Regions from separate parts of the Bradyrhizobium sp. WCU1 genome, predicted to be linked through region 1. Evidence: predicted binding sites of a transcription regulator. Region 1 holds the regulator's gene; the other holds the start of a gene.
The links. The regulator PhoB, encoded in region 1, activates phosphate uptake and scavenging genes when phosphate is short. The targets are predictions, from matches to a motif close to TGTCATNNANCTGTCAT.
Positions count from the first base shown of each region.

Region 1 (14,945 bases):
CGACGGCCGCGCCGAGGCTGTCGCGCAGCACGCGGTCGCGCTCCGCTGCCGGATCGTTGCCGAGCGCAGCGTCGGGCTTTTCGAGATAGCCGATGATGGCGGAAATGCTGGAAGCCTCCGGCGCGATCAGCTCGGCCGCTTTCGGCGCCGTGGTCTTAAGCAGCACCGGGCCGAGGTGGTTTGCGATCCACACTTCATAGACAGCAGCCGCGGCGCTGTCCTCGGCGTCGCGCGCATCCCAGGCCTTGAGCAGGTCGAGACCCTTCTTGACGTTGGCATCGTCCGACGTGAGCGGCCTCAAAAGCGCGACGAGGCGCCGCGCGAGCATACCGGTGTCGTCGTTCTGCAACGCCATCGCATCTGCCAGCGTCACCTTGCTGTTGGCCTGCAGCACCTCGGTGATGCGCTGCCAGCGCGCGCTGTCGGACCACTCGAAGCCGACCCGGCGCTCGTTCACCGGATAATCCGCCGGCAGGTTCATCTGGTTGGCGGTGGCAATAAAGCCCTGCTTCGGCTGGTACAGCTTCGGCAATTCATCGAGCGACAGGAAACCCTGCCACTCGTAACGACCGTCGCCCGGCACCGGCATCAGGCCGTCGAAGCTGGTGCGGCGCGGCGTCTTGCCGGCCGCGACCCAGCCGATATTGCCTGACGTGTCGGCGTAGACCTGGTTCTCCGACGGCGCGCCCCAGCGCCGCATCGCGCCGAGGAAGCTGGTCCACGACTTCGCGGTCATGTAGTCGGACGAGCCGAAATAGGCCGAGGTGCCTGGCTCGAACCAGATCGAGCGCACCGCGAACGCGTGCTTGTTGTCGGCGTCGACGAAGATCACCGGGCCGTGGCGGGTGAACTTCAGCTCGAGGTCGCGGTCGGCCTCGCCCTTCACCGCTTCCTTCTCATGCACGACCTTCATGTCCTCCCAGCCCGTGCCGTAGCGGTACTGGTTCGGATTGTCAGGGTTGAGCTCGTAGACGTAGAGGTCTTCCTGGTCGACGTTGAAGATGGTGAGACCGAACGCGATGGTATCGTTGTGGCCGATCGAGATGCCCGGCAAAGCCGGCTCGCCGGCGCCGATCACCGAGATGCCGGGCGCGTTGAGGCCGACGATGTAGCGCAGCGACGGCACCGAATGCTCGCGATGCGGATCGTTGGCGAGGATCGGACGTCCGGTCGCGGTGCGCGACGCCGCGATCACCCAGTTGTTGGAGCCGATGGTGTCGCGCTGCTGGTCGGCCTCGGCCAAAAACCGGTCGGGATCATGCGCCAGCGCCGCCTTCTGGTCCTTCGGCGCGGCGAACTTCACCGGGCGCGTGGCGAGGTCGTAGGCCTCGAGCACGCCTTTCGGCACGCTGCAGGGATCGAGCCCCTCGGGAATCTTCGTGGTCCAGTCCGGCTCCAGCTTGACGCGGAAGCGATCGGCATCGAGTCCTGCGGCGCAGGCGACCAGTGCGCGCTTCACCTCGGAGGCGACGTTGCGCGTTAGTCCGTGGCTACGCACGCGCACGACATCCTCCGCTGACCACAGGTCCGGCTTCGTCCCGGCGATCCGAAACTCGATCGGCAGCGGACGCTTGCCCGCGTTGACGTCGGCAACATAGGCGTTGACGCCGGCGACGAACGCCTCGGCATAGGTTTTCGCCTTCGGGCCATAGGCGGCCCATTCCGCATTCATGTCGCCGCGATAGAGGAACAGGCGCAGCGCCTTGTCCTGCTCGGCATAAGCGGGGCCGAAGTCTTTCGCCAGCAGGCCGAGCCCGCGCTTGCGCCAGAGATCGATCTGCCAGAGCCGGTCGCGCGCGGCGTTGAAGCCCTGCAGGAAGAACAGGTCGTGCTCGTTGCCGGCATAGATGTGCGGGATACCCCAGACGTCGACCAGGATCTGGCCCGGCGCCTTCAACCCGGCGACGTCGGTTTTCACCTCGCGCGCCGACACAAGCGCGCTCGGCTTCTCGCGCGCGGTGGCGGGAGCTGCGAGCATCGCGGTGCAGAGCGCGGCAGCGAGCAGTCTGGTGACGCGGTTGAGATCCGTGTTCATGTTGTTCTCCAATGGTTGTTATTGGTTGGAAGTCTGCATCCGCGGTGATGGCGTGCCCCCTCTCCCGCTTGCGGGGGAGGGCTGGGGTGGGGGTTTCGCCGCGATGGGACTAGTCGCTATGCGGAGAGAGCCCCCACCCGCCGCGCTACGCGCGTCGACCTCCCCCGCAAGCGGGAGAGGTGAAGAAACTCTGCCGCACGAGTTCAACTACTCCCCCTCGTCGCTCGCCAGCACGCCCTTCACGGCGCGCGCCCAGCCGGCGAGCTTGCGCTCGCGGGTCGCCTCGCTCATCGCCGGCCTGAAGCGGTGCTCGAGCCGCCAATTGTCGGCGAACTTCGCCGGCTCCGGGTAGACGCCGGCCTCGAGGCCGGCGAGATAGGCCGCGCCCAGCGCCGTGGTCTCCTGGATCATCGGGCGGTCGACCGGCGCGTTGAGCAGGTCGGCGAGCCGTTGCATGGTCCAATCGGATGCGGTCATGCCGCCGTCGACGCGCAGCACGGTGTTGGCGGCGTTGGCCTCGGGCCAGTCGGTGCGCATCGCAGCCCACAGATCGAAGGTCTGGTAGCAGACGCTCTCAAGGGTCGCATGCGCGAGCTCGGCCGGGCCGGTGTTGCGGGTCAGCCCGAACAGCGCGCCGCGTACGCGCGGATTCCAGTATGGCGCGCCCATGCCGACGAAGGCCGGCACCAGATAGACGCTCTGCATCGAGTCGGATTTGTCGGCAAGCGGGCCGGTCTCGGCGGCGTGCTTGATGATGCCGAGCCCGTCGCGCAGCCACTGCACCGCGGAGCCGGCGACGAAGATCGAGCCTTCGAGCGCGTAGGTGCGCTGGCCGCCGAGCTGATAGGCAATCGTCGTCAGCAGCTTGTTCTTCGAGGCCACCGGCGTGGTGCCGGTGTTGAGCAAGGCAAAACAGCCGGTGCCGTAGGTCGACTTCATCATGCCGGGCTCGAAGCAGGCCTGGCCGATGGTCGCGGCCTGCTGGTCGCCGGCAATCCCGGAGATCGCGATCGGGCCGCCGAACAGATCCGCCGTGCTCTCGCCGAACCGGGCGGAGGAATCCTTCACCTCCGGGAGCATCGAGCGCGGCACGCGCAGGAGGTTGATGAGGTCGTCATCCCACACGCCGGTGTGGATGTTGAACAGCAGCGTGCGCGAGGCGTTGGTGGCGTCTGTCGCGTGCACCCGGCCGCCGGTGAGCCGCCATAGCAGGTAACAATCGATGGTGCCGAACAACAGCTCGCCGCGTTCGGCGCGCTCGCGCGCACCCGGCACGTGATCGAGAATCCAGGCGACTTTCGTCCCCGAGAAATAGGGATCGATAATGAGACCGGTCTTGGCCGAGATCACAGGCTCATGGCCCTCGGCCTTGAGTCTTGCGCAGATGTCGGCGGTGCGGCGGTCCTGCCAGACGATGGCGCGGTGCACGGCCTGCCCCGTGGCGCGGTCCCACACCACGGTGGTCTCGCGCTGGTTGGTGATGCCGATCGCGGCGATGTCCTTGGCCTTCAGGCCGGCCTTTTCCAGCGCCTCGCGGCACACCATCACGGTCGAGGTCCAGATGTCGTCCGGCTCGTGCTCGACCCAGCCGGAAGCCGGGAAATGCTGCGGAAACTCCTGCTGCGCGACCGCGGCAATGGAGATGTCGCCGCGAAACACCATGGCGCGCGACGATGTGGTGCCCTGATCGATGGCCAGCACGAAAGACATGAGCGTTTCCCTTGAGGCTTGGTAGCAGGCGCCAAGGGAGCGGATTACCGCGGCGAGGTCAAGCTTTGGGAAGGTGGTGGTGAGAGACCCACGGTCCTAAGGCGCGAGTGGCGCCACACGCTCCGCTGTCGTCCCGGCCTAGTGCGCAATTGCGCACGGGGGCCGGGACCCATACTCCGCGGCGGTTGTTGTAGGCGGGACTCGTCATCCCATGAGCGTGCGACAATGACCCTCGGTGGTTATGGGTCCCGGCCTTCGCCGGGACGACACTGAACGCTTGGTACCGCCGGTGATTCATGCACCTACATTCTGTGATCCGCGCCAGCGGGTCCGCGCGAAGCGCGGCCGATCACATCGGCCGGTACGTCCGCACGTCGGCCGGCACGTTGACGCCGATCTTGATCGCGCCGACCGAGCGGATGATGTCGTCGCCGAGCAGTTGGGCGAAGCAGGCATAGCCCCAATCGTTCATGTGCAGGCCGTCGTCGATGACGAAATCGTTGATCGGGATCGCCTGCCGCTCGTGCCAGTCGCGCATCACCTCGAAGCGCGGGAAGATGCCGACATGGCGCAGCGCGGCGATGCGGCCGAGCAGCTTCACCATGCCGCGGGCGCTTTCCGGACGCTCGGTGACGCGCGGCGAATATTGCGGATCGACCAGCACGAGATCGGCGCCGTCGGCCTGGATGCGCGCCACGCCGTCCTCGACCTGCTTGGCGGTCTCGCTCGGATCGAGGTTGCGCAGCACCGCATTGGTACCGACCTGCCAGATCACCATGTCGGGATGCATGTCGATCACTTCGGTCTGCAGCCGCTTCATCATCTCCGGCGCGTCCTCGCCGCCCTTGCCGCGGTTGAGCACGGTGATGTCGGCCGAGGGATATTGCCGGCGCAGTTGCGCAGCGAGCCGGCTCGGATAGGTGAATTCCGGCGCCGACGATCCGTAGCCCTGGGTCGAGGACGAGCCGAACGCGATGATGACGACCGGCTTGCCGGCGGCAAGCTTGGCCGCGACATGCGGTAGCGAGCCGGTGGTGTTGGGCACGCCGGTCGGCTGATGGCAGGGCACGCGGTGGAAGATGTCGCCGGCGGATCTGGCGACCTGCTTGACCTTGTCGAGCGCCTGGGAGGCGATGCCGGGCTGCTGCGGGCTGGCGGCGTCGACCGCCATCGCGGCGGGCTTGCCGACATCAGGCCGTGCGGCGTCGGATCTTGTCGCGGCACCCGATGACAATGCCGCATGCTGGTCGGCCTGGCCGGTCTGGGCGCGCGACGGCGCGACCGACAACGGCGCGAGCAGCAAGAGCGCCGCTACGGCGCGCAGGCTCCGCCCTGCATGAGAGCGAAAAGGGAACGCAAAACGCATCAACTCTGCTTCCTCTAATTCTACTGCACCGGGCCCAGATGGGCCGCATCGATCACGAATTTCGCCAGTGCGCGGCCGAGACAGGCGTGAACCTTCTTGGCCAGGTCGACACCATGCGAGGTGCTGAACAGGTCAAAATATCCGGCGTCGCTCCACTGCTTCATAATCGAGAACCGGTCGAACAGCGGAACGTCGTGCTGCTGCGCCACCACCTTGATATTGTCGAGATATGGCGGCGCAGAGATCATCGTCTCCGTGCGCGGGCTGTATTGCAGATTGACCAGCACCACGTCTGTCCCAGCGCCCCGTAACGCAACAACGCCGTCGTTGATGGCGGTCCGGAAATCGTCGGGATCGACCGCTCGCATAGCATCGACCGTGCCGGTCTGCCAGATAACCAAAGTAGGCTTTTTTGCTTCGACAAGCTTAACAAGGGTTCCCGCGGTCTCTTCCGCGGTGCTTTTTCCCTGTAATTCTACGGATAGATCGATATTTGCCTGCGGAAATGCCTCCTTCAGCGCCGCCTGCAGCTTGGCCGGATAGGCACTCGCCTCGTTGCCCTGGATGGTCGAGGAGCGGCTGCCCACCACCAGCACGTTGAGCGGCTGGTTGGCCTTCACCGCATCGGTGACCTTCGGCAGCGAGCTCTCGCTCGACAGCAGATAGGCGGGCACGTCGCAGGGCGGCGGCGGCGCAGGCTCGGGATTGTCGCCGGCGCGCGCGGGCGCTGCCGCCAAACTGGCGGCCAGCAGCAGCAGGCCCAGCATCGTCCGTGCGGACTTCATGCTCCCCCTCCCGCCAGATCGGCGTTGCCGACCGCACCTTTTTTCGAGGCGCCTTTGTCGGCGGAGTGCTTGTACCACGAAATAATCCACGCCATGCCGCACATGATGAGGATGCCGCACACGCTGATCAGGGCGTGCAGTGCGGCACCGCCAGAGACCTCGGCAAGCACGAAATGACCGGCAAAGGCGAGGAAGACCCCGAGACAGAATATCTCAAGCGAATGCTGGCCACACAGGATCAATGGTCGCAGCCACCGCGATTTCAAGCCCGGCCAATCCCGGGGCAGGAAGCGCACGGTGAGGGCGGCGAGCGCCAGGAAATGCGCAAACCGCAACACGTCCAGGTCGGTCTTGTTGATCGGATACATCCATTGCTCGATGACCTTCGGCATGATGTGGCCGAGCTGCGGCACGTACCAGGTCAGGGTCACGAAGAACGCGGCGACCAGATAGACGATGCAGATCCACATCGTGATGTTCGACGACAGGATGCGCGACATCCGCCGCGCGCCGCCGAGTGCGCACCAGGCGCCGAACACGAACAACAATTGCCAGGCGAACGGATTGAACGCCCAGAAGCCGTTCGGATAGGCCGACAGATACAGATCGAACTGCCAGGTCAGCGCGTAGAGCAGGACCGACAGGCCGAGCGTGACGTCGGGCTTCCACTTCATCAGCCACAGGATCAGCGGCAGGAACAGCATCAGCACGATATAGAGCGGCAGCACGTCCATGTTGACGGGACGGAAGCGCAGCAGCAGCGCCTGCACGATGGTGACGTCGGGCTGCTTGAGGAAGTCCATGATCCCCATTTCCTCGCTGTACAGCGGGTTCTCGAACGAGGTCGCGACATAGGAGATCTCGGCGAGGAAGATCGTGAACAGGAAGACGTGCGCGACATAGATCTGCCAGACCCGGCGCAGGATGCGCGCGGTCGCGATCACGAAGCCGCCCTCCAGCATCGCGCGGCCGTAGACGAAGGCTGCGGTGTAGCCGGAGATGAAGATGAAGATCTCGGTGGCGTCGGAGAAGCCGTAATTGCGGAGCGTCAGCCAGGTCAAAAGATTGGTCGGCAGGTGATCGATGAAGATCAGCCACAGCGCGAGCCCCCGGAACAGATCGAGCCTGAGCTCGCGCTCGCCGGTCGCCGGCAGTGTGATCGCGGGCGCGGCCGCCGCCACCTTCGCCTCGGCTTTGGCCTCAGCCACCGGCGAGCCGGCTATGGGATCGGCAATCGAGCTCATCAAACACCGTGTCGGCTGCGGACGCTCCGCATGCCCAGCTGAAAACATAATATCGGTCCGCGACTTGCGGACAAAGCGCAGAGTGCGGCGACATGCGGCCGCGCTTTAGAGCGGAACTATGTTGAAAGCGCGATGAACAGACTGTCCCCGGGGGCCGGGTTTTCACAGCCCGGCAGGCGATTGGTTCCGGCTGACCAATTGGCTATGATGGCGTCCTGATTGAGTGTGATCCGGCCGAAAGTGGATCACGGCCAAGACCATCGGATTGAGCCGCATGTACCGCGCCGTTACCCGCCAGATCGAAGTCACCGTCGAGCCGAACTTCATGCCGGAGCGCTCGTCGGTCGACCGGCGCGAATATTTCTGGTCCTACAAGATCGTGATCGTCAATTCGGGTCCGGAAACGGTGCAGCTGCGGACGCGGCACTGGATCATCACCGATGCCACCGGCCGCCGCCAGGAGGTGCGTGGCGAGGGCGTGGTCGGCGAACAGCCGGTGCTCGCGCCCGGCGAACGCTTCGAATACACCTCCGGCGTGCCGCTGCCGACCGCCTCCGGCTTCATGGCCGGCAGCTATCAGATGGTCACCGAAGCCGGCGAGCGTTTTGAGATCGACGTGCCGACCTTCTCGCTGGACAGCCCGAGCCCGGACGGGAAGCGGGTGTTGAATTGATGCGCTTCCGCGCACGCCGCTATTGCTCCACGCCGGCTTCCTGCGGCGTGAACTCGTAGACCGACGAGCAGAACTCGCAGGTCACGACGACCTTACCGTCCTTGACCATCTCGGCGCGATCGTTCGGCGCAAAACTCTTCAACATCGACGACACCGCATCGCGCGAGCACGAGCACTGTGCGCGCAGCGGTTGCGGGTTGAAGACGCGGACGCCGCGTTCGTGGAACAGGCGGTACAACAGCCGCTCGCCGGACAGATCGGGATCGATCAGCTCGACATCCTCGACGGTCGAGATCAGCGACTGTCCCTCGACCCAGGCATCGTCGTCCGGCACGCTGTGCGTGACCGTACCATCGGGCGCATCGCCGGGGTGCAGATCGGCCTGCTTGGCGCGCTCCGGCGCCTTGGGCAGGAACTGCAGCAGGATGCCGCCGGCGCGCCAGTGCAGCTTGCCGCCCTCGCCGCCGCGCATCTCCTCGCCGACCGCCAGCCGGACCCGTGTCGGAATCTGCTCCGAGCGCAGGAAATATTCGTGCGCCGCCTCTTCGAGGCCGCCGCCATCGAGCGCGACCAGGCCCTGGTAGCGGCTGGTGTTGGAGCCCTGGTCGATCGTCATCGCAAGGTGACCCTTGCCGAGCAGTTCGCCCGAGGTCTGCCCCGGCTTGAGCTGCGCCGCGTCGTAACGGGCATAGGCACGCAGCCGGTCGGGCGCCTGGAAATCGACGATCAGCAGCGACACCGGGCCTTCGGTCCGGGTCTGCAGGATGAAGCGCCCCTCGAACTTGACCGACGAGCCGAGCAGCGTGGTCAGCACGATGGCCTCGCCGAGCAGCTTGCCGACTGCCGGCGGATAATCGTGCTTGTGCAGGATCTCGTCGAGCGCGGGGCCGAGCCGGGTCAACCGGCCGCGCAAATCCAGCGCGCCGACCTCGAAGGCCAGCACGGCATCGTCGACAGGAACCGAAGACGGCGCGCGAACCGGCGCCTCGGTCGTGATTTTGATGTCGGGGGATTGTGAAACCATGGCGCTCTATCTGGGGTCTCGGACCGTGAAATAAAGGGGTTCACTCAACGAGGGAACGTCGTCCCGGCGAAGGCCGGGACCCAACCACAGAGTTCTGTTACGACACAAGGCGTCTCCCCTTGTGCCCTTTCCACGGGCCGCGGCTTATGGGTCCCGGCTTTCGCCGGGACGACAGCGTTGAAGCGGCGCTTACGCGACTTCGTTAAAGCACCAGGCCAGAATGCCCTTCTGCGCATGCAGGCGGTTTTCCGCCTCGTCGAACACCACGGATTGCGGCCCGTCGATCACCTCGTCGGTGACCTCCTCGCCGCGATGCGCGGGCAGGCAGTGCATGAACAGCGCGTCCGGCTTGGCGAGCGACATCAGCTTGGCATTGACCTGATAGGGCTGCAGCACGTTGTGGCGGCGCTCGCCCTCCTTGTCGCCCATCGACACCCAGGTGTCGGTGACGACGCAATCGGCGCCACGCACGGCGGCTTCCGGGTCGGTGCCGAGCACGATAGGCGCGCCGGTCGCCTTGATCCAGTCGCGCATCGGCTTCTTCGGCGACAGCTCCGGAGGCGTCGCGATATTGAGCTGGAACTTGAACCGCTCGGCGGCGTGCGCCCAGGACGCCAGCACGTTGTTGTCGTCGCCGGTCCACGCCACGGTCTTGCCCGCGATCGAGCCGCGATTTTCCTCATAGGTCATGAGGTCGGCCATCACCTGGCAGGGATGCGAGCGCCGGGTCAGGCCGTTGATGACGGGGACGGTGGCATGCGCGGCGAGTTCGAGCAGCGCGTCGTGGTTGAGGATGCGGATCATGATCGCATCGACATAGCGCGACAGCACGCGCGCGGTGTCGGCGATGGTCTCGCCGCGGCCGAGCTGCATCTCGGCGCCGGTCAGCATGATGGATTCACCGCCGAGCTGGCGCATGCCGACGTCGAACGACACCCTGGTGCGGGTCGACGGGCGCTCGAAGATCATCGCCAGCGTCTTGCCTTCGAGCGGCTTCCTGCCCTTCTCATGCGCCTTCAGCTTCGCCTTCATGGCGGCGCCGGCCGACAGCATGTTGCGCAGCTCGCCGAGCGGCAGCTCGTTGATGTCGAGGAAATGACGGACCGGCTTGCTCATTATCCGGCCTTCCTCGGCTGCGCCGGCGACAATGTCGCGCAGGCGCGCTCGAGCGAGGCGATCGACTGGTCGATCTCGGCTTCGGTCACGATCAAGGGCGCGAGGAACCGCACCACATTGTCGCCGGCGCCGACGGTGAGCAGCTTCTCGTTGCGCAGCGCGGTGATCAGATCGCCGGACGGCACCACGGCCTTGACGCCTATCAGCAAGCCCTCGCCGCGCACCTCCGACAGCACGCCGGGATAGCGGTCCACCACGGAGGCGAGCTTCTGCTTGAGCAACAGCGACATCTTCTGCACGTGCTCGAAGAAGCCGGGCTTGAGCACGACGTCGAGCACGGCATTGGCGGCGGCAACCGCGAGCGGATTGCCGCCGAAGGTCGAGCCATGCGAGCCCGGCGCCATGCCGGCCGCGGCCTGCGCGGTCGCCAGCACCGCGCCGATCGGGAATCCACCGCCGAGCGCCTTGGCCAGCGACATCACATCGGGCGTCACGCCGGTGCGCTTGTAAGCGAACAGCTCGCCGGTGCGGCCCATGCCGGTCTGCACCTCGTCGAAGGCGAGCAACAGGCCGTGCTCGTCGCACAGCGCGCGCAATGCCTTGAAGAACGCCTGCGGCGCGCCGCGCACGCCGCCCTCGCCCTGCACCGGTTCGATCAGGATGCCGGCGGTGTGCGGACCGATCGCCTTCTTCACCGCCTCGATGTCGCCATGCGGCACCTGGTCGAAGCCGTCCATCGGCGGACCGAAGCCCTCGAGATATTTCGCCGAGCCGGTCGCGGCCAGCGTGCCCAGCGTGCGGCCATGGAACGCGCCCTCGAAGGTGATGATGCGGTAGCGCTCGCCATGGCCCTTGGAGAAGTGATGATGGCGGACCAGCTTGATCACGCCCTCCATCGCCTCAGCGCCGGAATTGCAGAAGAATACGAAGTCGGCAAAGCTCTGCTCGCACAGCCGCGCGGCGAGCACCTCGCCGTCGGGGCTCTTGAACAGGTTCGACATGTGCCACAGCTTGGTCGCCTGTTCCTGCAGCGCCTTGACCAGATGCGGATGCGCGTGCCCGAGCGCGTTCACCGCGACGCCCGAGGTGAAATCGAGATAGCGGTCGCCGTTGGTTGCGATCAGCCAGGCGCCCTCACCGCGCTCGAAGCCGAGATCGACCCTGGCGAAGACGGGGAGCAGATGCGACGGGGCGCTGTTGGTCATGGCGTTCACTGCCGGTTTGGGGCCGACAATTGCCGCGCGCATTGACGCCAGCGCAGCAACGGCCAGCTTCGGAAAACAAAACGGCCGCCTTTGCGGGCGGCACGTGGGGTCATTCTATGCTGCGGCCGGTCGGTGTCAATCGCCAGGAGCCGCCCTTTGCCGGCCGTCCTGCAATGCCAAACCAGCGCAATCCGGAGCATTCCGGTGCAGTGGAAAAGCCTCATAGCAATGCTTAACTTTGTGGGAACATGTGGACGCACGACCGCGGACTCTTGCGCCAGAGTCACGCCATATTGTAGCGTTTGGCCTGTCGGGTACGACATCTCGTGCGGCAGTACTGGACCCTCTAAGTAGCCTTCGTGTCTCACGTAAACGTTCGGGCGCAACATCGTGTCCGGCGAGGGCTAAGGGATTCTGGCCGCAGGGATATTTGTCCAGATTTGGCTCGCAGCGCCGCTCCAATGACTGGCCGGCGCCATGCGAAAGGAAGAATGCGATGACGGTATTGACCTGGTCCGACGATCGCGTCGAGCAGCTGAAGAAGCTCTGGGAGTCTGGCCTTTCGGCCAGCCAGATCGCAGCGGAACTTGGCAATGTGACGCGAAACGCCGTGATCGGCAAAGTGCATCGGCTCGGCCTCTCCGGCCGCGCCAAGGCCCCCTCGACCGCCGCGCCGCGGCAGCGCAAGGCCCGTCCCGCCCAGCACATGATGCGGGTGGCGCGCCCGGTTTCGCGCGGCAACACCGCGCTCGCACACGCCTTCGAGGTCGAGATGGAGCCCGATCCGATCTCCTTCGACAACGTGGTGCCGATGAGCCAGCGGCTGTCGCTGCTCGAGCTCAACGAGGCGACCTGCCATTGGCCGGTCGGCGATCCCTCGAGCCCGGAATTCTTCTTCTGCGGCGGCAAGGCGCTCGCCGGCCTGCCCTATTGCGCACATCACTCGCGCGTCGCCTACCAGCCCGCCGCCGATCGCCGCCGGCCATCGGCGAAGCCACAGATCAAGTAAGCACTCGGGAAACGACGGAAGACTTCAAAACAAATCCCCGCGAAAGCGGGGATTTTTTTGTGGTGCGCAGCTCGTCATGGAGCCAACAGGACGACGCCGTGTTGTGGCCTGTGATCGCGACCAAGCCGTTACGGCTGCGGCTCGGCTTTCGCGAAGCGGTCGTCGAGCGCATAGCCGGCGCCGCGCACGGTGCGGATCGGATCCTGCTCGCGGCCCGGATTGAGCAGCTTGCGCAGGCGGCCGATATGCACGTCGACGGTGCGCTCATCGATGTAGATGTCGCGGCCCCAGACGCTGTCGAGCAGCTGCTCGCGGCTGAATACGCGGCCGGGATGCTCGAGGAAGAATTCAAGCAGGCGATATTCGGTCGGCCCGAGATCGATCGGGCGCCCCGAACGCGCCACGCGGCGCTTCTCGCGGTCGAGCTCGATGTCACCATAGGTCAGCACGGTCGCAAGCCGCTCCGGGCTCGCGCGGCGCAACAGGCCCTTCACCCGTGCCAGCAATTCCGGCACCGAGAACGGCTTGACGATGTAATCGTCGGCGCCGGTGGCCAGCCCGCGCACCCGCTCGCTCTCCTCGCCGCGCGCGGTCAGCATGATGATCGGAAGCTGCTTGGTCTCGGGCCGCGCCCGCAACCGTCGGCACAGCTCGATGCCGGACAGGCCCGGCAGCATCCAGTCCAGCACCACGAGGTCGGGAACGCGCTCCTTCAGCCGGGTGTCGGCATCGTCGCCGCGCCCCACCGTTTCGACATCGTAGCCTTCGGCATCGAGGTTGTAGCGCAACAGTGTCGTCAGCGCTTCCTCGTCTTCGACTACCAGAATGCGTGCGCTCATCGGTCTAAGTTCTTTCTCTGTGGTGATCCGTTGCCCTGACGCAAACCGAAACGCCGTCGACTACGTGTTACCCGGCACCGTGGTGGCAAAGTTGGTCATGTCGCCCTTCGGGCGCTTGTCGGTGATCTGCTGGCCTTCGATCATGTAGAACACCGTCTCGGCGATATTGGTGGCGTGATCGCCGATCCGCTCGATGTTCTTGGCGCAGAACATCAGATGGATACAGAATGAGATGTTGCGCGGATCCTCCATCATGTAGGTGAGCAGCTCGCGGAACAGCGAGGTGCAGATCGCGTCGACCTCCTCGTCGCCCTTCCAGACGTTCATCGCCGCCGGCAGGTCGTGCGCGGCATAGGCGTCGAGCACAGACTTGACCTGCGACAGCACGAGGTCGGTCATGTGCTCGAGGCCGCGGATCAGCTTCAGCGGCTGGAAGTCGCTTTCCAGCGCCGCGACACGCTTGCCCATGTTCTTGGCAAGGTCGCCGATCCGCTCGAGATCGGTGGCCACGCGCATCGCGCTGACGATCTCGCGCAGGTCGATCGCCATCGGCTGGCGGCGCGCGATCGTCAGCACCGCGCGCTCTTCGATGACGCGCTGCAGATTGTCGATCTCGATGTCGGCGGCGACCACGCGCTTGCCGAGCGCGACGTCGCGGCGGATCAGCGCGTCGACCGACTCGGTGATCATCCGCTCGACGAGGCCGCCCATCTCGGCGACCAGGCGGGTCAACTCCTGCAGGTCGCTGTCGAATGCCTTGGCGGTATGTTCAGAAGCCATCGCTTGTCTCCCTCGATCATGATCCCTTGGGGACCATGATCTCGTGTCCATATTTCAGCATGATCCGATCGGAAAACCGGTTGCCACTTTTCCGGATCATGCTCTAACCGAACCGGCCGGTGATGTAGTCCTGGGTGCGTCGATCACTCGGTGAGGTGAAGATCTTGTTGGTGTCGTCAAACTCGATCAGTTCGCCGAGATACATGAAGGCGGTCTTGTCGGAGACGCGCGCCGCCTGCTGCATGTTGTGGGTCACGATCGCGATCGTGTAGTCCTCGGAGAGCTCCTGGATCAGCTCCTCGACCTTGGCGGTCGAGATCGGATCGAGCGCCGAGCAGGGCTCGTCGAACAGGATCACTTCGGGGCGCACCGCGACGGTGCGCGCGATGCACAACCGCTGCTGCTGGCCGCCGGAGAGCGACAGGCCGGAGGCGTTCAGCTTGTCCTTGACCTCGTTCCACAGCGCACCGCCGCGCAGCGCCTTCTCGACCCGATCGTCCATCTCGGACTTCGAGATCTTCTCATAGAGGCGAATGCCGAAGGCGATGTTCTCGTAGATCGTCATCGGGAACGGCGTCGGCTTCTGGAACACCATGCCGACCCGCGCACGCAGCAGATTGAGGTCGAGCTTGGGATCGAGAATGTTGGTCTGGTCCAGCATCAACTGGCCGACCGCGCGCTGGCCCGGATACAGGTCATACATCCGGTTGAAGATGCGCAGCAGGGTCGACTTGCCGCAGCCCGACGGGCCGATGAACGCCGTGACGCGGTTGGTGCCGAGCGTCAGGTTGATGTTCTTCAGCGCGTGGTGCTCGCCGTAATAGAAGTTGAGGTTGCGCACCGTGACTTTCGGCGGCGCTTCCGGAAGCGGAACCTGGGGAACGTGGCCCGCGGCGGTCGTGGAGACGGAAAGCTCGGTCATTTTGCGGCCCTTTCGGCACCAAGGATACGCGCGCCGATATTCAGCGCGAGCACGGTGAATGTGATCAGCAGTGCACCGCTCCACGCCAGCTCTTTCCAGTAGGCGTAGGGGCTCTGCACGAAGTTGTTGATGGTCACCGGCAGGTTGGCCATCGTCTTGGTCAGATCCAGACTGAAGAACTGGTTCGACAGCGCGGTGAACAGCAGCGGCGCGGTTTCGCCGGCGACGCGTGCGGTC
Region 1 is NZ_CM130280.1:4,252,907-4,267,851, reverse strand. Features, by position in the region: gene ACTUWL_RS19775 (penicillin acylase family protein) at 1-2,035, opposite strand, end outside; gene glpK (glycerol kinase GlpK) at 2,243-3,745, opposite strand; gene ACTUWL_RS19765 (SGNH/GDSL hydrolase family protein) at 4,095-5,111, opposite strand; gene ACTUWL_RS19760 (SGNH/GDSL hydrolase family protein) at 5,132-5,896, opposite strand; gene ACTUWL_RS19755 (OpgC domain-containing protein) at 5,893-7,140, opposite strand; gene apaG (Co2+/Mg2+ efflux protein ApaG) at 7,415-7,813, shown strand; gene ACTUWL_RS19745 (Hsp33 family molecular chaperone) at 7,833-8,837, opposite strand; gene argF (ornithine carbamoyltransferase) at 9,027-9,953, opposite strand; gene ACTUWL_RS19735 (aspartate aminotransferase family protein) at 9,953-11,158, opposite strand; gene ACTUWL_RS19730 (GcrA family cell cycle regulator) at 11,655-12,167, shown strand; gene phoB (phosphate regulon transcriptional regulator PhoB) at 12,296-13,006, opposite strand; gene phoU (phosphate signaling complex protein PhoU) at 13,067-13,786, opposite strand; gene pstB (phosphate ABC transporter ATP-binding protein PstB) at 13,890-14,708, opposite strand; gene pstA (phosphate ABC transporter permease PstA) at 14,705-14,945, opposite strand, start outside.

Region 2 (14,945 bases), 3.3 Mb from region 1:
CCGGAATCTTGGCCTCCGCATAGGGCGGATGCGCCAGCAATTGCCGATCACGCGGCGTCATCGCGGCATCCGTCACCGGCGACAAGGTCGCCTGCATGCAGCCGCCAAGCGCAAGCGAACCAACCAGCACCGCAGCAAGCCCCAACTTCGACACGATCATTCTCCCCTGCGTCAACTTGTGGCACTTGCTGCCGAAATCGTGCTGAAATCGTGGCGGTACCGTTTGGAACACGGCTGTTTGATCGGTTCCTTCGGCAAGTGTGTCCTTGCGGTTGCAGTCGGTTCCCGCGGACGCTAGCCTTGCGGCAAAATGCTTAAGACATCGGGAGGAATTCGATGCGTTACGCTTTGCTGATCGGCGGCCTAATCGTCGCGGCGACGCCGGCCCACGCCGATCCGCGCGCGGCCTATGTCACGATGGTGCTGCGGGCCTTTGCCGCCAAGGTCGAGTGCCCCGGCACCGATCTGGTCTATCAGGACCTCGTGCAGCGCGCGCAGGACATGCATCTGCCCGACGGCACCACCGAACAGGTGCGCAAGGCGATCGCCTACATGCACACCGGCGGCAAGATGGGCGAGAAGCAGGCCGACGATCTGATGACCGAAGTCGCGATCGCAACCCAGACCACCGACCTCGATCAGCGCCGCGCCGGCAGCATGACAACCTGGTGCCAGGACCAGAAGACGCGGCTCGCGGGCTACATCAGGAGCAAGGAATAGAAAGCATCTTCAGGCGAAGTCGGCACCGGCTCGCGTGAGGAAGACGGCGCTCAGTACGGCGGCGCCTTGCGCGCGCGCTGGGCCTTGGCCGCTTCGATCCACCAGGTGAAATCGTCGGCGAAGCGTGGAAAGGCACGCTCGAGCGCTTTGCCGCCCTCGCCGATCGGCTTGCCTTCTGCGGATAGAGTCTGCGCGATCGGTCCTGCGCTGATCGTGCTCGACACCACCACCATCCCCATCTCGGACAGCGTGCCGTGCCAGGCGGTGGCGGCGCGCGCGCCGGCGAACCGCCCGGCCGAGTAGCTCGCGATCGCCGCGGGCCGCCAGAACCATTCCTCGAGGAAATGATCGGTCAGGTTCTTCAGCCCGGGCTGGATGCCCCAATTGTACTCGCCGGTGACGAACAGGAAGCCGTCGGCGTCGCGGATCTTGCCGGCGAGCGCCTCGAGCGCGGCCGGCGCCTGCCCCTTGGGATGTTCCTTGTACATGCGGTCGAGCATCGGCAGGCCGACCTCCTTGGCGTCGATCAACTCGACGTCGTCGCCGCGCCCGCGAAGGCCGTCGATGACGAAATGCGCCAGCCGGATGCCCATGCGATCCGAACGATAGGAGCCGTAGAGAACGAGAATGCGGTGGGTCATGATGCGCCGATCCTAGCATGGCCCTGCGACGGCCGTCGCGCGACTTAGCGCGAAGACCCGGCGCGCAGATGTTAACCGCCGCCCCCGCGTATTTTCCCGGCGTTAAGCAATTGGTCGCACGCCTGCCGCGGTGGCCAAAAATCGCCAGATTTGTTTTCTGGATATGTCGTCGCTTCGAGAAAGGAGAACCGACATGCCGATCGCAAGGCTATTTTTTGCAGGCTCGCTCGCCGCCATTGCCGCCATCGCCACACCGGCGCTGGGCAAGAATGCCGAGCGGCAGAAGCCCGACGAGAAGTCTACCACCGCCACGCCGACAGGTTGCCAGGCCTATCAGCAAGCCCCTGACGGCACCTGGAACCAGCTTCCCTGCGGCGAGGCGGGCTCGGGCGGCACGACCCAGCACCGCGCAGCGACCAAGGGCGCCGACGACGACGAGCACTGAACCGTCACGCCTGGCCCTTTGCCCTGGCCGAGCCTTGCCGGCCTGTCGCGATCGGGGCGGTGCGGCGCGTTTCAAATGATCGGGACCGCTGGGACCACCGCGGCCCCGTATCATAAACCCAAGCTTAATGCGCACCCGGTACGGTTGAGGCCTCTCCCTCCCTCGTCAAGAAATGGCGCGCATCCCATGAAAATTGGTACTCTCCTGACGGCCGCGATCGTCTCGTTGTCCGCGGTCGGCGGCGGGCTCGCGGCCTATGTCGCGGTCACCAAGTACCAGACCATGGACAAGGTCTCGACCGCGCAGAGCCGGCTCGAGATCGTCCGCGCCGTCGGCGATATCCCGCGCTACATGAACTCCGAGCGTGGCATGTCCACCAACCTGCTGTTCAGCACCGGCGCGATCGACCAGAAGCAGATCGGCGATCTCGACAAGCTGCGCAAACTGACCGATGGTGCGCTCGCCAAGGTCAATCAGGTCCGCGCTGCGCTGCCCGGCGCGCTCGACGATGGCGAAGCGGTCGCGAGCGCGATCGACGCGCTGAAGGCGAAGTTCGCGGCACTCCGCGACGCGATCGAGAAGGCGATCGCAGGCCCCCTCGACGCACGCAAACCGGCGGCCGCCAAGATCGTCGCCGACAATTCCGTGTTCAATGCCGGTGTCACCACGCTGCTCGACGAACAGGTGCGCCGCCTCGCAGGCCTCGACGGCAATGCCTACCGCCAGGCCAGCTACGCCAACGTCGCCTGGACGCTGCGCGACATCGGCGGGCTCGACGCCAGCCTGCACAAGGCCCTGGTCGGCGCCAAGCGCGTCGCCACCGAGCCCGAGAAAATGGAGCTCTATCGCTCTACCGGCCGTACCCAGCAAATCCTCTCGACGCTGCAGGAGCTGCGCAACAACCCCGCAACACCGGCGAACGTCATGACGGCGCTCGGCAAGATGCAGGCCGACTATGTGGAACGCTTCGGCAAGGCGCTGAAATTCGCCAAGGAAGGCGCAACCTCGGGCAAGTACGAGCAGGACGTCGAGACCTACTATGCCGAGTCCCAGTTCGGCCTCGCCTCCATCGTCACCGTGCGTGATGCGTTCTACGAGAATGCCGAGCAGGGCCTTGCCGCCGCCTATTCATCGGCGCGCTTCAGCTTTGTGGTGGCGTTGGTCGGACTGCTCGCGGTGATCGCCGGCAGCGCCGGCCTCATCGTGATGGTTCGCCGCCGTATCCTCAACCCGATTGCCGCCCTCACCGGCCGCATGTCGCGTCTCGCCGCGGGCGAAGTCGCCGAAGCCATCCCGGGCGCTGCGCGCAATGACGAGATCGGCGCGATGGCCGCCGCGGTGCAGGTATTCAAGGACAACAAGATCGAAGCCGATCGTCTCGCCACCGAGAAGGAAGCCGAGAACGACGTCAAGATGCGCCGCGCCCGCGCGCTCGACGATCTGACCCGCGCCTTCGAGGCCAAGGTCACCGAACTGGTCGGCGGATTGTCCGCGGCGTCATCTGTCATGGAGGACACGGCGCAATCGATGTCGGCCACCGCATCCGCCACCAATCGCCAGGCCGCAGTGGTGGCCGCAGCGTCGGATCAGACCTCGACCAACGTGCAGACGGTGGCGAGCGCGACCGAGGAACTGACCTCCTCGATCTCGGAGATCGCCCGCCAGGTCGCGACCTCGACCGAGATCGCAGCGCGCGCCGTCGACCATGCCCGCCGCACCGGCGACACCGCGCGCTCGCTGGCCGAGGGCGCTCAGAAGATCGGCGACGTCGTGACCCTGATCCAGAGCATCGCGGCGCAGACCAACCTGCTCGCGCTCAACGCCACCATCGAGGCGGCCCGCGCCGGCGAGGCCGGTCGCGGCTTTGCCGTCGTCGCTTCGGAGGTGAAATCGCTGGCCGGCCAGACCGCCAAGGCCACCACCGAGATTTCCGAGCAGATCACCGCGATCCAGACCGCGAGCGACGAGACCGTGACCGCGATCAGGAACGTCGTCGACGTCATCACCGAGATCGACCAGATCGGCACCGCGATTGCGGCCGCGATCGAGGAACAGGGCTCGGCGACCAAGGAGATCTCGCGCAGCGTGCAGGAAGCCGCGCGCGGCACCCAGGAGGTCAACTCCAACATCTCCGGCGTGCAACGCGCCGCCGACGATACGGGCGCGGCGGCAACCCAGGTGCTGGGCGCGGCCGAGCAACTCTCGACGCAATCCAAGGACCTCGCCGGCCAGGTCAACCGCTTCCTGTCAGACGTCCGGGCGGCGTAGTCGCAAATCCGTAGGACGGGTAGAGCGAAGCGAAACCCATCAATTGCGCTGGCGCGGCGAGATGATGGGTTTCGCTTCGCTCTACCCATCCTACATTCTGCGCTCGCAATGACGGCATGAGCTTGAGGGCCTGCTAGCCCCTAGCCTCCCCGCAGGCCGAGCACGCGGCGGGCGATCGCCTGGCGATGGACTTCGCTCGGGCCTTCATACACCCGCATCAGGCGAGCCTTCTGCCAAAGCGCGTTGAGCGGCAACTCCAGCGTCACGCCGAGCGCGCCGAGCGTCTGCATGGCGTGGTCGCAGGCGTCATAGGCCATCTCCGTCGCGAACACCTTGATCATCGAGGCCTCGTGGCGGATATCCTCGCCGCGATCGGTCTTGTCGGCGGCCTCGCGCACCATCAGCCGGCAGGCATGCATGCGCGTGGAAATATCGGCGATCCACCACTGGATCGCCTGGCGCTCCGCGAGCCTGACGCCGAAGGTCTCGCGCTGCTTGGCGTGCTCACACATCATGTCGAGCGCGCGCTTGGTGATGCCGACACAGGTCGATCCCATCTCGAGCCGCCGCGTGCGCAGGCGCAGCTGCATCGGCGCGTAGCCCTTGCCGACCTCGCCCAGCACGGAGTCCTTTGGGATGCGGCAATCCTCGAACACGATCTCATAGGTCGAGCCGCCGCCGACCATCGGGATCTCGCGCTCGATGATGAAGCCCGCCGTGCCCTTTTCGACGATGAAGGAGGTGATGCCGCCCTGGCGCTGGTCGTTGCCGATCCGCGCCATCACGATGATGAAATCGGCGGCGCGCGCATTGCTGATCCAGATCTTGCGGCCGTTCAGCACCCATTGCTCGCCCTCCAGCACGGCGCGCGTCTTCATGCCGGCGGGATCGCCGCCGGCGCCGGGCTCGGAGATCGCGATCGCCGACACCATCCGGCCCTCGATATAGGGCTGCATGTATTTCTTCTTCTGCGCCTCGGTGCCGACCGCCTGCAGCATGCGCAGGTTCGGCGAATCCGGCGGCAGCACGAACGGCACGCAGCTGCGGCCGAGCTCCTCATGCACCGCCGCCATCGTGCGCGTCGGCAAATCATGACCGCCGAGATCCTCCGGTGCATCGAGGCCCCAGAGCCCGAGCTCCTTGGAGACGTCGCGCAGCCGCTTGCGCTGCTCCGAGGTGAGTTCGGGATGATCGCTGCCGGGCAGTTTCGATTTCAGATATTGCGGCTCGAGCGGGATCAGCTCGCGATCGACGAACTTCGCGACGGTCTCGCGGATCATGGCTGTCTGTTCGTCATCGCTCATCTGGGATTCCTCACCTGTGCTGTTTCGCTTCACAAAACCAGTAGCGCATTTTTTGTCGGCAAGAATAGTCGAAACGCGCGCTCACGCTCACCGTCGCGCGAGGGTTTCATGGTGCGGAATTCAATATCCCGCGACGCGGTGAGTAGCAGCGAAATCGCGCGAACAGTTCGCGGCTAGAGCCCCGTTCCGATGGAATCGGAACGGGACTCTCGGTTCTTGTCTTGACGCGTTTTCTTCACGCGAACCGATATCCACTTCGCCCGAAAACGCTCTACTCGGCAAAGCCGACATAACGGACGAAGTCGCTGTTGGCCTCGCGGTCCGACCGCACCGCATTGGCGGCGAAACTGTCGTCGGGGTAGCCCATCGCAACGCAGGTCATGATCACCTGGTCTTCGGGGATATTGGCGACTTCGCGCACGATGTCGGAGCGCATGATGCCCTGGCCGTTGATCACGCTGCCGAGGCCGCGATCCCAGGCCGCCAGCACGATGCCGTAGCAGAGCGCGCCGAGATCGAAATGGCAGACCGCGCCGGGATCGAGGATCCGGTCGTAGGCCAGGACCAGCGAGACCGGGGCGTCGAACTGGCGGAAGCCGCGCAGCACCCAATCCTGCCGCATCGGCTTGTCGTCGCGGGCAATCCCCATGGCGCCAAACAGCTTCTTGGCGATGTCGACCTGGCGACCGCGGTGCACGCCCTGGTATTCGCCATGGCTGACGATGTCGCGCTTGGCCTTGGCGCCGGCGACCATCTCCTCCATGTTGCGGCGGCGCACTTCCTCCAGCGGCGCCCCGGTCAGGACGTGGACGTGCCAGGGCTGGGTGTTCATCGAGGACGGCGCCCGCTTGGCCACCTCGATGATCTCCTCGATGGTCGCCCGGGACACCGGCTGCTTCTTGAACCCGCGCACGCTTTTGCGTGTCTGTACCAGCGTCTCGAATTCCATTCCGCGTTTCCCCCACTTTGTTCCGCGCCGCACACGGAATTTTTCCGCGGCTATCCGGGTATTTTATAGACAAAATCGGCTGTGGGAACTTGATCGGGCCAAGAATCCGATATCCAATTCGGCCCTGATTTGGTTTAGGGAGAACCCAGATGAAGCGGATTTTCTTGGCGGCCGTGATCGCGACCTTTGCCGCCGGTTCGGCATTTGCGCAGGACGCCTCCTGCGAGACGAAAGCCGTCGGCAAGGACGGCAAGCCGCTGGCCGGCGCGGCCAAGACCTCGTTCATGAAGAAGTGCACGACCGACGCCTGCGAGACCAAGGCGGTCGGCTCCGACGGCAAGAAGCTCGCCGGCGCGGCCAAGACCTCGTTCATGAAGAAGTGCCAGAGCGGCGCCTGAGCCGCTCGCCGGCGCGTTTCTCCCCTCAATCGGGACAGATCATCGGGTCGCGCCGGGCGCGACCCGATGATTATTGGTGGGTGGCCGTACGTTGTCGGCGAAGGCCCGGGGTCCTCAGAACGAGACGCCGACCCTGACGCCCCTGGTCCAGACCCGCCGGCAACGCTTCCGGGTGTTGCCGTGGAACATCTCGAAACGCTCCGGCAGCTGGATCGGCTTGGAGAACTCCAGGCAGGCCCCGCCGGCGGAATAGTCGACCAGGCGGCATTCGATCAGCGGCGTCTTCGGGTCCAGCTGGAGCTTGACCACACTGGAGACGCAACCCGACGGTCGAACACGCGCAAATCGCCGGGGATGCATCAGGCCGCCTCTGGTGGAATCGTACCGACAGATTCCCCGGCCCACGTTAAGATTCCGTTCAGACGGATTGTTACGATTCGTGTCTGCCCGATGACGAATCGGGGCGCGCGCGGGAGGCCGCTAGCGTCTCCGACGGCGCTTCGCCGAACTGCGACCGGTAGCTCCGCGAGAAGTCGCTGAGGTGCCAGAACCCGTAAGCCAGCGCACAGGCCTTGACGCTAGGCGCGCCGGCGAGCAGTTGCTTGCGCACCAGCCACAGCCGGCGCAGCCGCAGATAGCGATGCAGGCTGACGCCGCGGTAGCGCTGGATGGCGTCGTGCAGCGTGCGCACCGAGACGCCGATCTGGTTGGCGAGTTCGCCGCTATAGATCGGATGCGCGACGTCGCCGGCGAGAATGGCGCGCGCGTCGTTGAACACCTTGAACTGGCGCGTCGTGTTGGCGCGCGTCGCCCATCTGGCCGGCACGATTTCGGCGAACGCGTTGTCGATCGCCGCAAGCAGCGTCTCCTTGATCGATGCACCCGTGGCGAACTCGGCTATCGTCACCTGGTCCGACGTCACGAGCAACGCCTGCCTCACAAGTTCACGCAGCAGATCCTGCGCGCGTTGTGAGATTTCGTGAATGCTGAAATGGAGACCGGGGTTCGGCCAACCGCGGTCAAGGATCTCGGGCGTGAACATCACCGAGGCGTACCGGCGGGGTGTCTCCTCGACGGACGTGTAGAACGCGCCGCTGCCGCCGAGCACGATCACCGCGCGGTCGCGCTCGACGCCGTTGAAGCGCATCGGCACGCCGTCGTCCATCGTGAAGCCGATCGCGGTCGTACGCGGCGCAAGCTGGGCATCGACGATCCGCGGAAACGACTGCGTGTAGTTGAGCTCGCATCCCGGCAAGCTCAGGATGACCTGCTCGGCCGAAATCTTCCGCGCAAGTGGCGTGAAATCGACATCCAGATTTCGGATCGAACTCCGGAATGCGTCAACATCGTCAAAACGAAAGACTCTCGGCACCAGCAACGGCGCCGTCAAATGACCGCTCCCATGAAATGTTCTTCTCGAAATATCTTGCACCACGCCGCGACCGGCGCGCCGGCGTTATCGATAATGTCCATGCAGCAAATGCGAATCGTCTGACGATTTCAATCGGGAAAAATGCGGGCCATTGGTCGCGCTGGACCAGCAGGCAAGTATCGTCGCTGCCGAATTTCGATAGTGTTTGCCGGGATATCCACCGTCGAGACCAGCCATCCCTCAGATTCTATACCCCTATTGGAGATTCGGGGAGCAGATTGGCGTCGGGAACAATGACGTTCCCTTGTCGCGGAACATTTTAGGACCGCCATGACAGTTATTGCCTCCGATCTGATTGCCAAGCTCGACCACGTCTTGAAAACCGGCTCCCCTGACCTGCGCACGCGGATGCTGCAGGAGGTGGCTGGGCTGTTTCTCGAGGACGCACATCGCCTCGGTGCGCGCCACGTCGAGGTGTTCGACGATATCCTGATCCGCCTGACCGAGAGCGTCGAGCTGCGGACCCTGACCACACTCAGCCGCTCCCTCGCCGACCTGCATCTGGTGCCGCGGGAACTCGCACGTCGCCTCGCCAACCATGACGACGCCGACGTTGCCGCTCCGATCCTGCGGAGATGCGAATGCATTCCGGAGTCTGATCTGATCGACATTGCCTGGATGCGGGCCGAGGGACACCTCGGCGCGATCGCAGGGCGCAAGGCCGTGAGCCAGGAGCTCACGGATATTCTGCTGATGCGTGGCGACAGCAGTGTGCTTCGCGTGCTCGCGAGCAACCCCGGCGCTGATATGACCAGCGCAGGCCTTGCCATGATGGTCGATGCCGCCGAACGCGACGAGGGCATGGCGGGCGCGTTGATAGCGCGCAAGGACCTGCCTGACCGCGTTCTTGCCGACCTCGTGATGCGATCCACGCCGCGCCAGCAGGCCCGGCTACTCAAGCTGGCACGCCCCGGCATCCAGCATGCAATCCGCGCCGCCATCGACGCCAGCACTGCCCGCGCCCCCGCAAACCCGCCAGCCACGATCGACGATGCGCAGGCGCGGTCCGGGTGACGCTGCCCCGAACGTTCGCGACGCCTACTCCCGCTTGAAGCGGTAGTCGAAGCGGTCGCCGTCCGCCTTGATCAGGCCGACGGTCGGGGAAGGAAAATGGATCGGCAGGATCAGCGTGTCGGTCCCGGCGACGGAGGCAAAGAATTTCCGCCGCGACACCGCCGATTGCTTCGGATCCCAATCCGGCTTCGCCGACCACTCCGGCTCGCGGCACTGGATCGCGTGGTGCATCAGGTCGCCCGCGACCACCGCGCGCTGCCCCTTCGAGACAATGTTGACGCAGCAATGACAGGGCGAATGGCCCGGCGTCGGCGTCAGCGTCACGGTATCGTCGAGCGCATAGTCGTCGTCGACCAGGAGCGCCTGCCCGGCCTCGACGATCGGCAGGCAATTGTCGCGAAACACCGTGCCGGGTGGATTGGCGCCCCTGGCGTTCTCGGCCTCCCAGGCCGCATACTCGCCCTTGTGGAAGACGTATTTCGCGTTCGGGAAGGTCGGCACCCAGCGTCCGTCGCGCAGCGTGGTGTTCCAGCCGGTGTGGTCGATATGCAGATGGGTGCAGAACACGTAGTCGATCTGCTCATAGGAGATGCCGAGCGCGAACAGCTCGTTGCGCCAGCGCTCCTTGCCCGGAAAGTCGAACGGCGGCGGGTGCCCCTTGTCCTCGCCGGTGCAGGTGTCGACCAGGATGGTGTAGCGCGGCGTCCGCACCACGAAGGTCTGGTAGGTGATCACCATCATGCCGCGGGCGGCATCGAAGACTTCGGGCTCCATCGTTTTCAGGTGATGCTTGAACACGGCGTCGTCATAGGTCGGGAAGAAGTCCTGCGGCCGCCGCCACGGTCCTTCGCGCTCGATCACCGCGTCGATCGTGATGTCGCCGATCCTGATCTGCTTCATGGCCGTCTCGCTCCCGCTTTTTTGTTCAAGCGTAGCGGGCGACGCCTGGCCTCACAAGCCGAGCAGCACGCAGCGTGCCATGCTGCTTTGCATCGCTGAAAGCGCCAGTCGAACCCTGCCAACAGCGCGGTGCTTAAGGACGCGATGGTGCGGGCGATTGCCGCAGGCGACGCACTGAAAAACCAGACAGCAGGTGCCTGCTCTCTTCTCCTGTCATCTCGCCGTAATAGAAATCGTGCGACTGAAACGGCCCGCCGCATCGAGGACAGATTCATGGCCGATCCGAAGCCTTCCCGCCCCAAGATTGCCGAAACCGTCATCGAGCCGACGGTCAAGCTGCGGGAGGTCAAGGTCGGGCGTTGCTGTGAAGTGCTCGGCGACACCGCAATCGAATACACCGAGCTCGGCGATTACTCCTATCTCGGCAGCGGCTGCATGGTCGCGGACGCCGTGATCGGCCGCTTCTGTGCGATCGCGGCGCAGGTCCGGATCGGCGCGCCCAATCATCCGCTCGAGCGCCCTTCCCAGCATCGCTTCACCTATTGTCCGGAATATTACACGGACACCGCCGAGCGCGATCATGACTTCTTCAAGAACAGACGCGCAGATCGCGTCGTGATCGGAAACGACGTCTGGATCGGCCATGGTGTGATCGTGCTGCCCGGCGTCACCGTCGGCGACGGCGCGGTGCTGGCGGCCGGCGCGGTGGTCTCGCGCGACGTCGCCGCCTACACCATCGTGGGCGGCGTGCCGGCCCGGCCGATCAAGGAGCGGTTCAGCCGCAAGATCGCGGCCGAGCTGTCGCAGATCGCCTGGTGGAACTGGCCGCCGGAAACCATCTGGGAGCGCCTGCCGGAGTTTCAGTCCGGCGATGTCGAAGCGTTCTGCGCGCGGTGGCGAACTTGAGCTAGCTCCGCAAGCCCGGTGCTTCCTGACCGGTGCGCGCGACGTATTCGGTGTAGCCGCCGCCATATTGGTGGATGCCGTCCGGCGTCAGCTCCAGCACGCGGTTGGAGAGCGCGGCGAGGAAATGCCGGTCGTGCGAGACGAACAGCATCGTGCCCTCGAACTCTGCGAGCGCATTGATCAGCATCTCCTTGGTGGCGAGATCGAGATGGTTGGTCGGCTCGTCCAGCACCAGGAAGTTCGGCGGATCGAACAGCATCTTGGCCATCACCAGGCGTGCCTTCTCGCCGCCGGAGAGCACGCGGCACTTCTTCTCGACATCGTCGCCGGAGAAGCCGAAGCAGCCGGCGAGCGCGCGCAACGAGCCTTGGCCTGCCTGCGGAAACGCGTCCTCCAGCGATTGAAACACGGTGCGCTCGCCATCGAGCAGATCCATCGCATGCTGGGCGAAATAGCCCATCTTGACGCTGCCGCCGATCGCGACCGCGCCGTCGTCCGGCTCGGTTGAGCCGGCGACCAGCTTCAGCAGCGTCGACTTGCCGGCGCCATTGATGCCCATCACGCACCAGCGCTCCTTGCGGCGGATCATGAAGTCGAGCCCGTCATAGATCCGCTTGCTGCCATAGGCCTTGTGAACGTTCTTGAGGCTGACGACGTCCTCGCCCGAGCGCGGCGCCGGCTGGAATTCGAACGCCACGGTCTGGCGCCGCCGCGGCGGCTCGACCCGTTCGATCTTGTCGAGCTTCTTGACCCGGCTCTGCACTTGAGCCGCGTGGGAGGCGCGCGCCTTGAAGCGCTCGATGAACTTGATCTCCTTGGCGAGCATCGCCTGCTGCCGCTCGAACTGTGCCTGCTGCTGCTTGTCGGAAAGCGCGCGCTGCTGCTCGTAGAACTCGTAATTGCCGGAATAGGTGGTGAGCTGGCCGGCGTCGATCTCGACCACCTTGTTGATGATGCGGTTGATGAACTCGCGGTCGTGCGAGGTCATCAGCAGCGCGCCTTCATAGCCCTTCAGAAACTGCTCGAGCCAGATCAGGCTTTCCAAATCAAGGTGGTTGCTCGGCTCGTCGAGCAGCATGACGTCTGGTCGCATCAGCAGAATACGCGCAAGCGCGACGCGCATCTTCCAGCCGCCGGAGAGTTTTCCGACGTCGCCGTCCATCATCTCCTGGCTGAAGCCGAGGCCAGACAGCGCCTCGCGCGCACGGCCGTCGAGCGCATAGCCGTCGAGCTCCTCGAACTGATGCTGCACCTCGCCATAGCGCGCGATGATGTCGTCCATCTCGTCGGCCTTGTCGGGGTCGGCCATCGCGGCCTCGAGTTCCCGGAGCTCGGCCGCGACCTCGCTGACCGGCCCCGCCCCGTCCATCACCTCGGCGACCGCGCTGCGACCACTCATTTCGCCGACATCCTGGCTGAAATAGCCGATCGAGATGCCGCGATCGAGCGAGACCTGACCTTCATCAGGGATTTCCCGGCCCGAGATCATCCGGAACAGCGTGGTCTTGCCGGCGCCGTTCGGGCCGACAAGGCCGATCTTCTCGCCCTTCTGGAGCGCCGCGGAGGCTTCGATGAAGAGGATCTGGTGGCCGACTTGCTTGGAGACGTTATCGAGGCGGATCATTCGAATACTGGAGAATTGAGGGTTTCCGGCCTCTTATTCGATCTGGGACGTGGGTGGAAGCCCATTCCCGTGGGTTTTGCGCCGTGCTGCATGCATGCCACGATCATGGCCGATGGAATATGACATGACATCCTTCGGTGATCGGGTCTGGGGCATCACATGCAAGTCTGGTTTCTCTATCTCCTCGCACTCGGCGCCGGCATCAGCGTGGCCACGCAGCAGGTCCTGAACGGCAATTTGCGGTCCGCCCTCAACTCCCCCGCCTGGGCCGGGCTGATCAGCTATCTCGGCGGGCTCCTGACCATGGCGGTCGTGCTGGTCGCGACGCGGGAGCCGGTGCCATCATGGAAACTGGTGACGGCCGTGCCCTGGTGGGCCTGGAGCGGCGGCATCCTCGGCGGCGTGTTCATCCTGTTGATGATCCTGCTGCTGCCCTCGCTCGGTGCCGCAACGTTGCTGGCGCTGGTGGTCGCGGGCCAGATGATCGCAGGCATCGCGATGGACCATTTCGGCGTGTTCGGTCTGGCGCAGCATCCGGTATCGATTTCACGGCTGGCCGGCATCGCCCTGATCATCGGCGGCGTGCTTCTGATCAAGGATTGAGGCGATCGACGAGCCCGTCGACGCGAATGATTCCCTGAATGAGAAAGCTTCGCTGAATCCGGCATCGCGTGACGTGATGACGCAACCACCCGCGTCATATCGAAGTGTGGACACCCGCCGATTCGTCACTTAGCTGTAGGCACCCGCTCGCGTTGTGCTGCGTTGCGCGGGATCTACACCCCCTGTTCACCACTCTCCAGTTCATTGCGTCCAAGCATTTGCGCATTCCGCTAATGTTCGCGCGGCCGCGACGTTGGCCCGAGGCCTCGAGGTGCATCACATGATCAATCGCTTTCGCTTGGCCGCTGCGCTGGCGCTGCTGCTCGGCAGCGGTGGCGCTGCGCCGGCACAGTCGATGCCCGACTACATGGCGCCGATCTCGGGCAAAACGACGTCAACGCCGGCCGATGTCGCGACCAAGGACGTGCTCGCGCTCAACACCGGCATGTTCGAGCTCTATGGCGATGCGGCGCGGATCTTCCAGAAGAACATCCTCTACAAGCACCCGGTGATCCTCGGCCTGTTCTCCGGCGCCGGCGGCCGCCTGATCCTGTACCGGCCGGGCAAGCCGCCGACCGAGGCGCCGCAGGTGCCGGTCGTCTATCAGCTGCTCAAGTCGGTCGGCCACAGCACGATGGCGCTGGCCGAGGTGGTCGGCCCCTATGTCGACAATCCTGACGACAAATCGTGGCGCGGGTCGATGCTGGCCTATCGCAGCCGGATGCAGTCGGCGCTCGACGGGCTCGATGCGACGCCGATGCAGGCGGACTGGCGGGACAACAACCGCGCTATCCTCACCAACAACATCGCCTTCATGGACGAATGCCTCGCCGCCGGCGCCATCCCCTTCGTGAAGCTCGAGGCCTTCGGCAAGAAGCAAGCGCCGCTGCTCGCCAGGAACGTCGCCTGGGCGGCGCAGACCCAGGTCGCGCACTGGATGACCGTGATGGCCGACTGGAAAACCCAGCTCGGCGCCGACTGGGACAAGACCTATGCCGCCAGCAACACGATCTATGTGGCGCGGCAGAACAATGTGATCTTCAGCGTGCTGGCGCAGTTCTTCGGGCCTGACGCCATCAACAGCCGCCTGATGCTGATCGAGACCATCTCCTTCACCACGACGCCCTCGGACATGCTGGAATCGCTGACCCGGATCATCGCCGACCGCTCGGTGGGCGCGCTGTTCTTCGGCAGCTATCACTTGATGGACTATGAGTTGATGGGCGGCGACGCGCGCGAGGCGATCATCGCCGAGACCAGGAAGCGCGGCATGACGGCCTTCCTGCCGCCGCTGGTGCCGTTCGGTTCCAAACAATGGCCGACCCTGATCACGCCGGGCCCTGGACCGGCAACGATCGCCGACCTCAAGTGAAGCTACGACCTATTCCGGCATTGCCGTTGCACTCGCTTTGCCGCAATACTTTCACGTGTATTTCAAATATTGTTAAACCCCGGCGCGATACGCCGTCGAGGTGTCGATGAAAGATCGGACCATGCGGCCCTCGCGACGCGAATTCGTGAAGTGGTTGTCGGCAGGCGGCATCTCGGTCAGCCTGTCGCATCTGGCGCTGGCGAAGGAGCCGGCATTCGGGAGCCGCGAGACGCTTCCGGGGCGCGGCCATTTCAATCCAGCGGCGAAAGGCGCCGGCCGCGTCGACGGTGTGGCCAAGGTCACCGGCGCAAAGCTTTACGCTTCCGACTTTCGTGCCGCCGACCTGCCGGGCTGGCCTGCGACGACCTC
Region 2 is NZ_CM130280.1:47,611-62,555, forward strand. Features, by position in the region: gene ACTUWL_RS00255 (L,D-transpeptidase) at 1-160, opposite strand, end outside; gene ACTUWL_RS00260 (hypothetical protein) at 337-720, shown strand; gene ACTUWL_RS00265 (NADPH-dependent FMN reductase) at 771-1,361, opposite strand; gene ACTUWL_RS00270 (hypothetical protein) at 1,555-1,806, shown strand; gene ACTUWL_RS00275 (methyl-accepting chemotaxis protein) at 1,993-4,074, shown strand; gene ACTUWL_RS00280 (acyl-CoA dehydrogenase family protein) at 4,215-5,378, opposite strand; gene ACTUWL_RS00285 (nitroreductase) at 5,650-6,327, opposite strand; gene ACTUWL_RS00290 (hypothetical protein) at 6,477-6,725, shown strand; gene ACTUWL_RS00295 (PilZ domain-containing protein) at 6,840-7,085, opposite strand; gene ACTUWL_RS00300 (helix-turn-helix domain-containing protein) at 7,156-8,115, opposite strand; gene ACTUWL_RS00305 (DUF2336 domain-containing protein) at 8,428-9,171, shown strand; gene ACTUWL_RS00310 (MBL fold metallo-hydrolase) at 9,196-10,071, opposite strand; gene ACTUWL_RS00315 (DapH/DapD/GlmU-related protein) at 10,345-10,977, shown strand; gene ACTUWL_RS00320 (ABC-F family ATP-binding cassette domain-containing protein) at 10,979-12,601, opposite strand; gene ACTUWL_RS00325 (DMT family transporter) at 12,761-13,204, shown strand; gene ACTUWL_RS00330 (hypothetical protein) at 13,485-14,576, shown strand; gene ACTUWL_RS00335 (xanthine dehydrogenase family protein molybdopterin-binding subunit) at 14,698-14,945, shown strand, end outside.
Region 2: a site for PhoB is predicted at 10,283-10,299, ahead of ACTUWL_RS00315 (DapH/DapD/GlmU-related protein). Genes of this name have one in related genera too.